DNA from 3 places in the Variovorax sp. P4_B10 genome. Region 3 is predicted to be linked to each of the others. Evidence: riboswitches for the same ligand, from Rfam matches in the RefSeq annotation. Region 3 holds a riboswitch; each other region holds the start of a gene.

Region 1 (3,268 bases), on a different contig from region 3:
CCTTCTCGATGCGGTAGGCCGCCACGGTCCATGCGCCGCGGCCGTCGGCCAGCTGGCGCTTGTAGCCGATCTCGACCTGCTTGCCGGTGCTCAACTCGAACGGCGCTTGCGTGGTCGATGTGCTGATCACCGAGGTCAACGGATCGGCCGCACGCGCCACCTGGGCGTAGAACGACTGCGAGGCATCGGGCGCGTACACCACGCCGAGGCGGCCGGTGGCGTACTCGAAGGTTTTCTGGAGGTTGTTGGCGGCGTTCTGCAGGTCGGTGCGCGCAACCTTCGCGTGGTCCCAGCGCAGGCTGCCCACCACCGACCACTGCTCGTTGAAGGCCAGCTTGTCTTCGGCGAAGAAGGCGTAGGTGCTGGTCTTGGTCTTGTAGCGCGGCGTGTAGGCCACCGGCGAAGCGTAGTAGCCGGGGTTGAAGACGAAGGGGTCGACCACCGAACGGCCGCCATAGGGCGAATCGTTGGTGTGCAGGAAGTCGATGCGGTTCGCATCGAAGCCCACCAGCACCTGGTTGGCCAGGCCGAAGAGCGTGTGCTTGAAGGTGGCGTCGGTGCGGTTGCCGATCTGCTCCTGGTCGTGGCCGATTTCCAGGTAGTCGCCGCGAGTGACGCGGCCGGTGATGGCGCTGTAGGTGTAGGTTTCGCTGTTGCGCCAGTGGCGCTTGCTGTCGAGCCGGTAGAGCTGGTTGCGCACGGTGACGGCGTCGTTGGGCGTCCATTGGGCGTCCAGGCGGGTCCAGCGGTCGCGGTACTTGATCTCGGCATCGTCGAGGTTGTAGTTCTGCGCGCGGTTCAGGCTGCTGACGCGGCCGTTGATCAACGGCACGCCGTAGTAGCGCTGCGGCGACTGGCGGCCCTCGTCGTGCGACAGCGTGAACTGCAGCTGCGGCGACACATCGAGCCGCACGGCCGCGCCCACCGCCAGGCTCTCGGCCTCGCCGCGCAGCATGAAGCCGTCGGTCTTGCGGTGGCTGATGTCGAAGCGGTAGGAGAGCATGTCGTTGATGGCGCCGCCACTGCCGAAAGCGACCTGCCGGGTGGCATCCGAACCCACGGTCACGAGCGCCTCGTTCTGGATCGGGCCGCGCATGGGCTTCTTGGGCACCACGTTGATCGCGCCGCCGATGGCGCCCTCGCCGAACATCACCGACGCGGCGCCGCGCAGCACCTCGATGCGGTCGACCGACCAGGTGTCGAAGGGAAAGGTGACGGTGCCGGCGCCCGCGTAGAGGCGCGTGCCGTCGAACAGCTGCATCACCGAGCCGTGGCCCGTGAAGCCGCGCGCCGCCATCGCCGTGCCGCCGTTGCCGGGGCCGGGCGTGGCGGTGATGCCGGTGGCGCGGGTCACGGCCTCGACGACCGACACGTCGCCGCGCGCGCGGATGGTGTCGCCGCTCAGCACCTCGATGCTCGCCGGCGTTTCCAGCGGCGTGAGGCCCAGCCGGCTGCCGGTGTGCGAGGGCTCGTCGATGGCCAGCGGCGTGTGCCGGGTGGCCTCGACCTGCACCGGCGCGAGGCTGTTGTTGCTGTTGTTCGGCGCTTCACCCGACTGCGCCAAGGCGCTGCCCGGCCCGAAAGCCAGTCCCAAACCCAGTGAAAGACCCGAAAGGCGTGCCCATTGCAGCGGCGCGCCCGTGCGATCGCGCGCCGGCGATGCATGACCCATGTGACTTCTCCTCCGACCTGCGTCCCCGCAGGCTCCTGACCGAATGCGGACGTCGAGGGATGCGGCGAAGGGCGGGCCGGTTCACGCGAGGGCGAAGCGGCATGCCCGGACCCGCACTCCCGCAGCGTCCGAAGGCGGTTGCGAAGGCCGGTATCCGGGCTCGCGGAGCGCTCCGATGGGCAGGATGAGTGCGCATCGGAGCCGAAACCCTCGCCTTCCCACGCCGAGGCGCAGTGGCTGCCAATGCCGACAGGGGCATTGGCGCGAGGGTTTCCAGATCCGCTGACCGTTGCGGGGGCAGCGCAGGAATGGATGCGTCCGTGAAGACGCAGCGCACCTGCTTCCCGTTTAACCCCCAGGCCACTGAATGGCATGCGGGGCACCTTCGAACCGTGTGCGTGGCGGCGTCAGTTAAGAAGAACTGCCGCACCAGGCCCGCGGGATTATAGGGAGCGGCCCGAAAGCAGGCCCCGTCCCCGCGGGACTCAGACGGGTTTTCCGTCCGCGCCGAACAGCCGGCGCAGCACCGCGACACCCGCCACCAGCGCGTTGGAATAGCTGGCATACGGGTCGTGGGCGGCCTCCAGCGGCTCGTAGATGTGGTGCTCCGCGCTGGGGACGTCACCCTCCACCGCCTCCATCAGCACCCAATAGAACTCGCCCTCCTCCAGTTCGTGGACGGTCAGTGCGATGTTTCTGGGTGAGGGCATGGAAATGCGGGGCATGCTGGTATTTCTGTCAAATGGACGGAAGATGGGTGCGGTTGACAGCTTCCGGGCTTCTCCTACAGAGCTTGCGCGCCGGGCGGCCTAATGTTGTTGTCAGGGACCTTCCAAAAGAACCAGGAGGCAAGCATGAAGCATTTCACTCTTGAACCCCGCATGCGGTCGAGTATCGGGGGTGCTTTCTATCCGACCGGTTATTCGATGGTGATGTTCCCGAGCGCAGAGGACGCCAATCGCATCGGCCATCGGCTGATCGAGAAAGGCATGAGCGGCGACGAGGTCTATCTGCTCCCCCCCCAGACGGTGCTGGAAGAAATCACACCCACCGTCAGAGACTCGGACAACCCCCTGCCCTCCGCCGGCACTGACGCCGCCACGGTGCGCGCCTACACCAAGCTGGCGCGCGAGGGCCACACGGGTCTCCTGGTCAGGACAAGAGATGAAGCGGCTGCGACCCGCCTGATGGAACAGGTGCGTACCGTGCCCTACTCCATCGCGCAGCGCTACCGCACGCTGGTCATCGAAGACCTCTGAACCGGTGCGGAGGCCGGGACGGCCATCGAAACCGCACGCTGCACCACGTCGCGGGCCATGGCCTGAGCCAGTTCCTGCTCGCCGAGGAAGACGGTGACCGCCGCTTCCTGCGTGAGCAGCCGGGCCTCGTGCTCGTTGTGGCTGCGGATCACGGTCTGGACCGACGGATTGAGCGTGCGGGCGGTTTCGATCATCTGGCGCGCGTTCAGGGTGTCGGGCGTGGCCACCACCAGCACGCGGGCGCGTGCAACGTGGGCCTGGATCAGCACGGCAGGGTCTGCCGCATCGCCCCACACGGCCGCGATGCCGGCCTCGCGCAGCTTTTCGACCAGTTCGC
Region 2 (3,268 bases), on a different contig from region 3:
AGCAGCGTGGTTTTGCCGCTGCCGAGGAAGCCGGTGACGATGGTGGCGGGGATCTTGCGGCTTTGCATGGGCGTGGAAGTCGAGGTTTGCATGGGCTGTGGTGGTTCTGTGGGGTCGCGTGCGGCGTTGCCAGCGCGCGATCAGGGCTTGAACAACGCGGCGATGGCCGCCGGATTGCTCGGAAAGTACAGATGCATGAAGGACGCGAAAAGGCGTTTCTGGCGGAAGACCGCTTCGGCTTGGCCGTGGTGGCGCCGGGCCCGCGTGTGCAGTGCAGCCGGCGTGCGCGTGTCGATGCGGGCGTGATGAAAAGTGTGGCCGCGGACCTCGCCTTCGGGCAACTCCAGACTGTGCATGCCGAGATTGACGAGCCGGTCGGACATCGCGCCCTGCCCGGGCAGCAAACCCAGCATGGGCGCCTTGTGGCCGGCAGCGTCGCTCAGCGACTCCAGCAGCACCAGCATGCCGCCGCACTCCGCGACCATCGGGCGACCCGCGGCATGGTGCGCAGCGATGGATTCGCGCGTCGCTGCATTGCCGGCCAGCGCTTGCAAGTGCAGTTCCGGGTAACCGCCCGGAAGGTACAGCGCGTGCGCCTCTTGCGGCACCGGTTCGTTGGCCAGCGGCGAAAAGAAACGGAGTTGCGCGCCCAGGGTACGCAGGAGGTCGAGATTGGCGGAGTAGACGAACGAGAAGGCGGCATCTTGCGCGATGGCGATCGTCACGCCGGCGAGCGAGACGGGCAGACCTGAATCCGAAGCCGAGCGCAGCGGCGCGTTGAAATCCACGGCAGGCGGCATCGGCAGCGCCCCGTGCTCGGCAAGCGCAAGCGCGGCGGCTCCGATGCGCTCGGCGATGTCGTCGACCTCGCCGGCCTGCACGAGGCCGAGGTGACGCGACGGCAACGCGTAGTGCCCGCCGCGCGGCAGCGCGCCGTACCAGGCCATGCCGGCCGGCAGGCTCTCGCGCACCATCTGCGCATGGCCCGCGCTGCCCACGCGATTGGCCAGCACGCCCGCCAGCTGCAGGCCGGGGCGATAGGTCGCCAGCCCGTGGGCGACTGCGCCAAAGGTCTGCGCCATCGACGATGCATCGATCACGGCCAGTACCGGCAGTCCGAAATGCAGCGCCAGATCGGCACTCGACGGCGTTCCATCGTGCAGCCCCATCGCGCCTTCGACCAGGATCAGGTCGACCTCTGCAGCCGCACGGTGCAAGAGCTCGCCGCAGTGCGCCTCTCCCCCCATCCACAAGTCGAGCTGCTGCACCGGCGCGCCGCTGGCACGCTCGAGGACCATGGGGTCGAGAAAATCCGGCCCGGTCTTGAACACGCGCACGCGCCGGCCCTTGCTGCGATGCCAATGCGCCAAAGCGGCAGTGACGGTGGTCTTGCCTTGGCCCGAGGCCGGGGCCGTGACCAGCAGCGCGGGACAGCGGAAGGCTGCGGGTGCAATCATCCCTCGGCCTTCATCGGCCTCCCGGCCACTCGCAGCGCATGGACGCCATCGCACAGCGGGCGTGAGCCAGGGCCATGTCGCCTGAAGGGGATGCGTGTCATAGAGAAAATACCGCGCCAGCCATGCTCACCCGCTTCCCCGCAGGTACGCACCACAAGGCGCGCCGTTCGCACAGCGCGCCGCCTCGTTGGCCGGTATCCGGGCTGGCGAAGACGACCCGTGTTCCCTTCCCAGGCAGCGCAGATTGCGCGGATTGACCTAGTGGGCTATAGACACGAGCGGCGAGCACGAGGGCTCACGTTCGCTTACCGTTGCGGGGGCAGCTCAGGTTAGGGCGCGCGATGGCTTGCCGCACCACCCCTCCTGATTCCCGTTGAACTGCTTCGACCGGAAGGACGAAACGAGCACCAACGGACTGATCATAGCGGAACACCTCCACTCATGCGGTGCGCCGCCCGGTTGTCTTACGCGCCGCCGCCTTGGGCACCAGGGCGCGCCAGCCGATGACGCACGATGTGATGCACAAGGCGATGCCCAGGGCTGACAGGATCAGCACCGACGCCTCGCGCAACCAAGGTCGTTCGCGCAGCGGCCCGAAATCGAGGCTGTGCAATCCCTGGTACATGAACCCCGCTGCCATCGCCCCGACCTGTCGACCCGCAACAGCACCCTGCCCGAGGCGGGATCGGCATAGAGTTCCGTGCCGTCGACCAATGCGCGCGCCAGACCGGCAAGGGCTGGCCCTCCGAGGCTTCGGCCGAGCCTGGATTCTTCGCGTAGTAGGCATCGTCGTAGTCCTCTGCGCCGTTCGTCGCCATGACCATGGCTCTTGTCGAAGCTTTCCCGGATTTTCTGCCCGTCGAAGGCGAGCATCAAGGAGTCGTTCCGCACCTTACCGTTGCCGCACGGCGATGTATGCGAAGCCGCGGCTGAGTTGCAATTGTGGCTCGGAGCATCCCGTGCCCGCTGACTGGTTCATACGCGGCCAGCATCATCGCAGCCTTGACTGATGAGCGTGGCGCGCAGTTTGAACATAGGGAGGCGGGCTGTAAGCGTCCGAGCAATCCGTGTTGACGGACCAGCCGACCTGCCCCATTAGACTGATGCGAATGAGCCTGCAAGCGACCTTCATTGCCACCGAGGACATCAGCAACTGGCAGGACGCCGGTTGCGCTGTACTCGGGAACCCTTCTGGATCAACGGAGCGTGCAGCCACGGCAGTCGGGATCAGCGTGGGATCGGAGGTTCGATGGCGAGTCGATTTGTTCGCAAGCGTTGGCCAATCTTGCTTTCAAGACGTACGCTGCATCGGCGAACTGGTTTACATCGGCTACGGTCAGCAAGTTGCGGTGTTCTCGCCCAAGACGGCGAGCTTGGCATCGCACTCGCTCGACGGCTACTTCGGCCATGTATTCACGACTTTGGATCTTGAGTCGCCCAATCTTGGTTCGTCGGTGCTGGTCGCATCGGCTTCAGAGTTGCTGCGCTTCGACGGCGCTGGCCAACTCTTGTGGCGGAGGTCAGGGCTTGGAATCGATGGTGTCGTCATTCACCGAGTCCAAGACGGCGAGATCTTTGGCGATGCTGAGTGGGACCCTCCAGGAGGCTGGAAGTCCTTTCGATTGCGACTGGATTCTGGAGAGATATGTCAGAGTTGAGGCCTTCCCTCTCGGCGGTCTAGCCTGGCGTCCAGCGATGCGGCAGCAACTCCCCCACGAGACGCGCTTTGTGCGTGGGCAGGCGCTGCAGGACGGCCTTTAAGTACGCGTACGGATCGAGCCCGTTCAGCTTGGCCGACTGGATCAAGCTCA
Region 3 (3,268 bases):
CGCTTCCTACATTCCGGCCTGGCAGGAGGGCGCCTTGCTCTCGTCGCTCGACGCCATCCAGCGGCTGCACGCCCGCGCCGTCGCCTGAGAGCCGAGCGAAGGACATACCCACCATGAACAACAGCATCACGACCTTCATCAAGCACGCACTGCTCGGCCTTTCGCTCGGTGCGCTGGCCTCGATGGGCGGGCACGCGTTCGCGCAGTCGCCATCGCCCGAGCCCGTGTTTTCCGTCGGCCCCAGGTTCCAGGAGAGCTCGGGCGAATCGATCTACCGTGCCACCTGCCAGGGCTGCCACATGGCGCAGGGGCAGGGCGCGAAGGGGGCCGGCGCCTATCCTGCGCTCGCATCGAACCCGAGGCTCGCGAGCCCGGAGTACGCACTCTATGTGGTGCTCAACGGCCAGAAGGGCATGCCCGCCTTCGGCAAGATGATGAGCGACGAGCAGATCGCCGCGGTGGTCGGCTATGCGCGCACCCATTTCGGCAACCAGTACCCCGATGCCATTCCCGCGGAAAGCGTCAAGAAGCTGCGGCCTTGACCTCTCTGCGCGATCCGGTAGATCCTTCATCCCTCCCTGTACCGAGACAACACCCATGACCATGACCTCCCTCACGAAGAAGCTGGCCCTCGTCGCCGCACTGTTCGCAGCCGGCACCGGTGCTGCCAATGCAGCCGATGAAATCATTCGCCACCGCATTCCGAACTCCACCTTCCCGATCTCGGCGGCGGTGGAGATTCCGTCTTCGTTCACCAACGTGTACCTCTCGGGCCAGGTGCCGCCGCTGCAGGACGCGACCGCGCCCAAGAACACGGCCGCAGCCTATGGCGGCGACACCAAGGGACAGACCGTCGGCGTGCTCAAGGCCATCGAGAAAAGCCTCACCGGCCTGGGCCTGACGATGGGCGACGTGGTGAAGATGCAGGTGTTCCTGGTGGGCGATCCGGCCAAGGACAACAAGATGGACTTCGCCGGCTTCATGGAGGGCTACACCCAGTTCTTCGGCACCACCGCGCAGCCGAAGCTGCCGGTGCGCTCGGCGATGCAGGTGGCGGCGCTCGCCAATCCGGCCTACCTGGTCGAGATCGAGGTGATGGCGGTCCGCCCCGCCAAGTGACCCGCCAAGTAGCGCGGCGGCCACAACTTTCGGCTTAGCGAGGTTGCATCAGGGCCTAAAATCCCGCCCGTTGGTGCTCGCGTCGTGGTTCACACGGCGCAGTTCAACGGGAAGCAGGAGTGGACGCCCCCCGAACCCGGAAGACGGGATTCGGAACAAGGCCGAAGCCGCCTGCGCTGCCCCCGCAACGGTCAAGCAGACGACGCCGCAAGGCGTCACCCCTCTCCATCCAGCCACTGGGCGCCCTGAAACAGGTGCCTGGGAAGGCGGCAGGGGCGCGCTGCCAGCCCGGATACCGGCCAACAAGGCGGCTGCCGCATGCACGAACGAACGAATCGGTTCTTGCCTGGGGCGGTCATTGCGCCCAGATGCTGGCGGGGAGGCCGGCAAGGGGCATTGACGTTCGTTCGGCTCATCCATGATTTCCTGCGTTTCCTTTTCCCGCGGCCGCGCCCCTGCGCGCCGCAGCCGTCTCGCCTGCCTGCCGCTCGCGCTGGCTTCGGCCTTCGGCGGCCTTGCATTGATCCAACTGCCCACGCTGGCGCATGCGCAGGAAGCGGCGGCGCTGCCCGCAACGGTGGTGACGGCCAACCGCACCCCACAAGCCCTGTCCGACCTGGTGGGCGACGTGTCCATCATCGACCGCCAGACCATCGAGCGCAGCGGCGCCACCGGCGTGGCCGACGTGCTGGCGCGCCTGCCGGGCATCGAGATCAGCCGCAGCGGCGGCGTCGGCAACGCCACCAGCCTGTTCATCCGCGGCGCGGAAACGCGCTTCACCGCGGTCTACCTCGACGGCGTGCGCATCGACTCGCAGTCGACCGGCGGTGCCGGCTGGGAAGGCATTCCGCTGTCGCAGATCGATCGCATCGAAGTGCTGCGCGGCCCGGCCGCCGCGGTGTACGGCTCCGATGCCATCGGCGGCGTGATCCAGCTCTTCACCAAGCGTGGCGAAGAGGGCGTGGCGCCTTATGCAGGCATCGGCTTCGGCAGCCGCGGGCTTCGCAAGATCGAAGGCGGCGTCAGCGGCAAGTCCGGCCTGTTCGATTATTCGTTCGGCGTCGCGCACGAGGAAAGCAAGGGCTTCAACGTGCAGCCCGCGAACAAGCGCACGCCCTCGAAGGACGGCTTCACCAGCCCCGACCGCGACGGCTACCGCAGCACCTCGGGCAACCTGAGGCTGGGCTTCCAGATCACGCCGGACCAGCGCCTCGATGCCACGCTGCTCCAGAGCGACATCGAGGCAGGCTACGACGCCACGGTCGGCTTCAGGACCAAGCCGCCCATCCTGTTCAGGAACGACATCGCGAACAACACCCTGCGCACCGCCGGCCTCACATGGTCGGCCAAGTGGAACGACATCTACAGCACCCGCGTGCAAGTGAGCGACTCGCAATCGGTCTACAAGACGCAGCCTTCGTTCTACCGCACCGAAACCAACCTGCGCGGCTACCTGTTCCAGAACGAATTCCGCTTCGGCCCGCACCTGGTGACCGCCGCGCTGGAGCGGCGCGAAGACGCACTTGAAAACGCACCCACCACCTCCGCCAAGCTCTTCTCGCGCGACCGCTCGCAGAACGCCATTGCGCTCGGCTACGGCTACGTGCAGGGCCCGCATTCGCTGCAGCTGCATGTGCGCCGCGACAGGGACAGCGAGTTCGGCGGCAAGACCACCGGCAGCGCGGCCTACGGCTTTGCCATCACGCCCTCGCTGCGCTTCACCGCATCGGCCGGCACGGCCTTCCGCGTGCCCACGCTGTACCAGCGCTTCAGCGAATACGGTCTCGCGAGCTTGAAGCCCGAATCGAGCCGCAATGTCGAGCTGGGCCTGCAGTATTCGCAGGGCGCCACGCACGCGGGCATCGTCGTCTACCGCAGCCGCGTGCAGAACCTGATCGTGTTCGACGGCACCCTCAAGGGCTGCGCGTCGTCGTTCGGCTGCTACTCCAGCACGGCCCGCGCCCGCTACCAGGGCGTGACGCTCTCGGCCGGCCACCGCTTCGGCGATGTCACCTTGCGCACATCGCTCGACTACCAGGACCCGCGCGATCTCGCCACCGACCACCTGCTGGCCCGCCGCGCGCAGCGCCACGCCACCTTCGGCGCCGACTGGCGTGTCGCCAACTGGACGCTGGGCGCCGAGGTGCAG

Evidence for each region. Region 3 has a riboswitch for cobalamin ahead of AC1DXX_RS21300 (TonB-dependent receptor domain-containing protein). Riboswitches for the same ligand answer to the same signal wherever they lie in the genome.
Region 1: it holds a riboswitch for cobalamin, as region 3 does, so the genes downstream of both, AC1DXX_RS28060 (TonB-dependent receptor) here and AC1DXX_RS21300 (TonB-dependent receptor domain-containing protein) in region 3, are expected to answer to the same signal.
Region 2: it holds a riboswitch for cobalamin, as region 3 does, so the genes downstream of both, AC1DXX_RS15530 (cobyrinate a,c-diamide synthase) here and AC1DXX_RS21300 (TonB-dependent receptor domain-containing protein) in region 3, are expected to answer to the same signal.

What each region holds. Positions count from the first base shown of each region.
Region 1 covers NZ_JBFUHN010000084.1:21,225-24,492, forward strand. Annotated here, with positions in the region: gene AC1DXX_RS28060 (TonB-dependent receptor) at 1-1,672, opposite strand, end outside; cobalamin riboswitch at 1,801-2,073, opposite strand; gene AC1DXX_RS28065 (hypothetical protein) at 2,158-2,382, opposite strand; gene AC1DXX_RS28070 (hypothetical protein) at 2,527-2,931, shown strand; gene AC1DXX_RS28075 (cation:proton antiporter domain-containing protein) at 2,901-3,268, opposite strand, start outside.
Region 2 covers NZ_JBFUHN010000030.1:6,831-10,098, reverse strand. Annotated here, with positions in the region: gene cobW (cobalamin biosynthesis protein CobW) at 1-68, opposite strand, end outside; gene AC1DXX_RS15530 (cobyrinate a,c-diamide synthase) at 141-1,457, opposite strand; cobalamin riboswitch at 1,630-1,884, opposite strand; gene AC1DXX_RS15525 (hypothetical protein) at 1,897-2,082, opposite strand; gene AC1DXX_RS15520 (hypothetical protein) at 2,567-3,115, shown strand; partial or broken gene tnpC (IS66 family transposase) at 3,135-3,268, opposite strand, start outside.
Region 3 covers NZ_JBFUHN010000048.1:5,333-8,600, reverse strand. Annotated here, with positions in the region: gene AC1DXX_RS21315 (flavin monoamine oxidase family protein) at 1-88, shown strand, start outside; gene AC1DXX_RS21310 (c-type cytochrome) at 114-542, shown strand; gene AC1DXX_RS21305 (RidA family protein) at 598-1,119, shown strand; cobalamin riboswitch at 1,175-1,437, shown strand; gene AC1DXX_RS21300 (TonB-dependent receptor domain-containing protein) at 1,538-3,268, shown strand, end outside.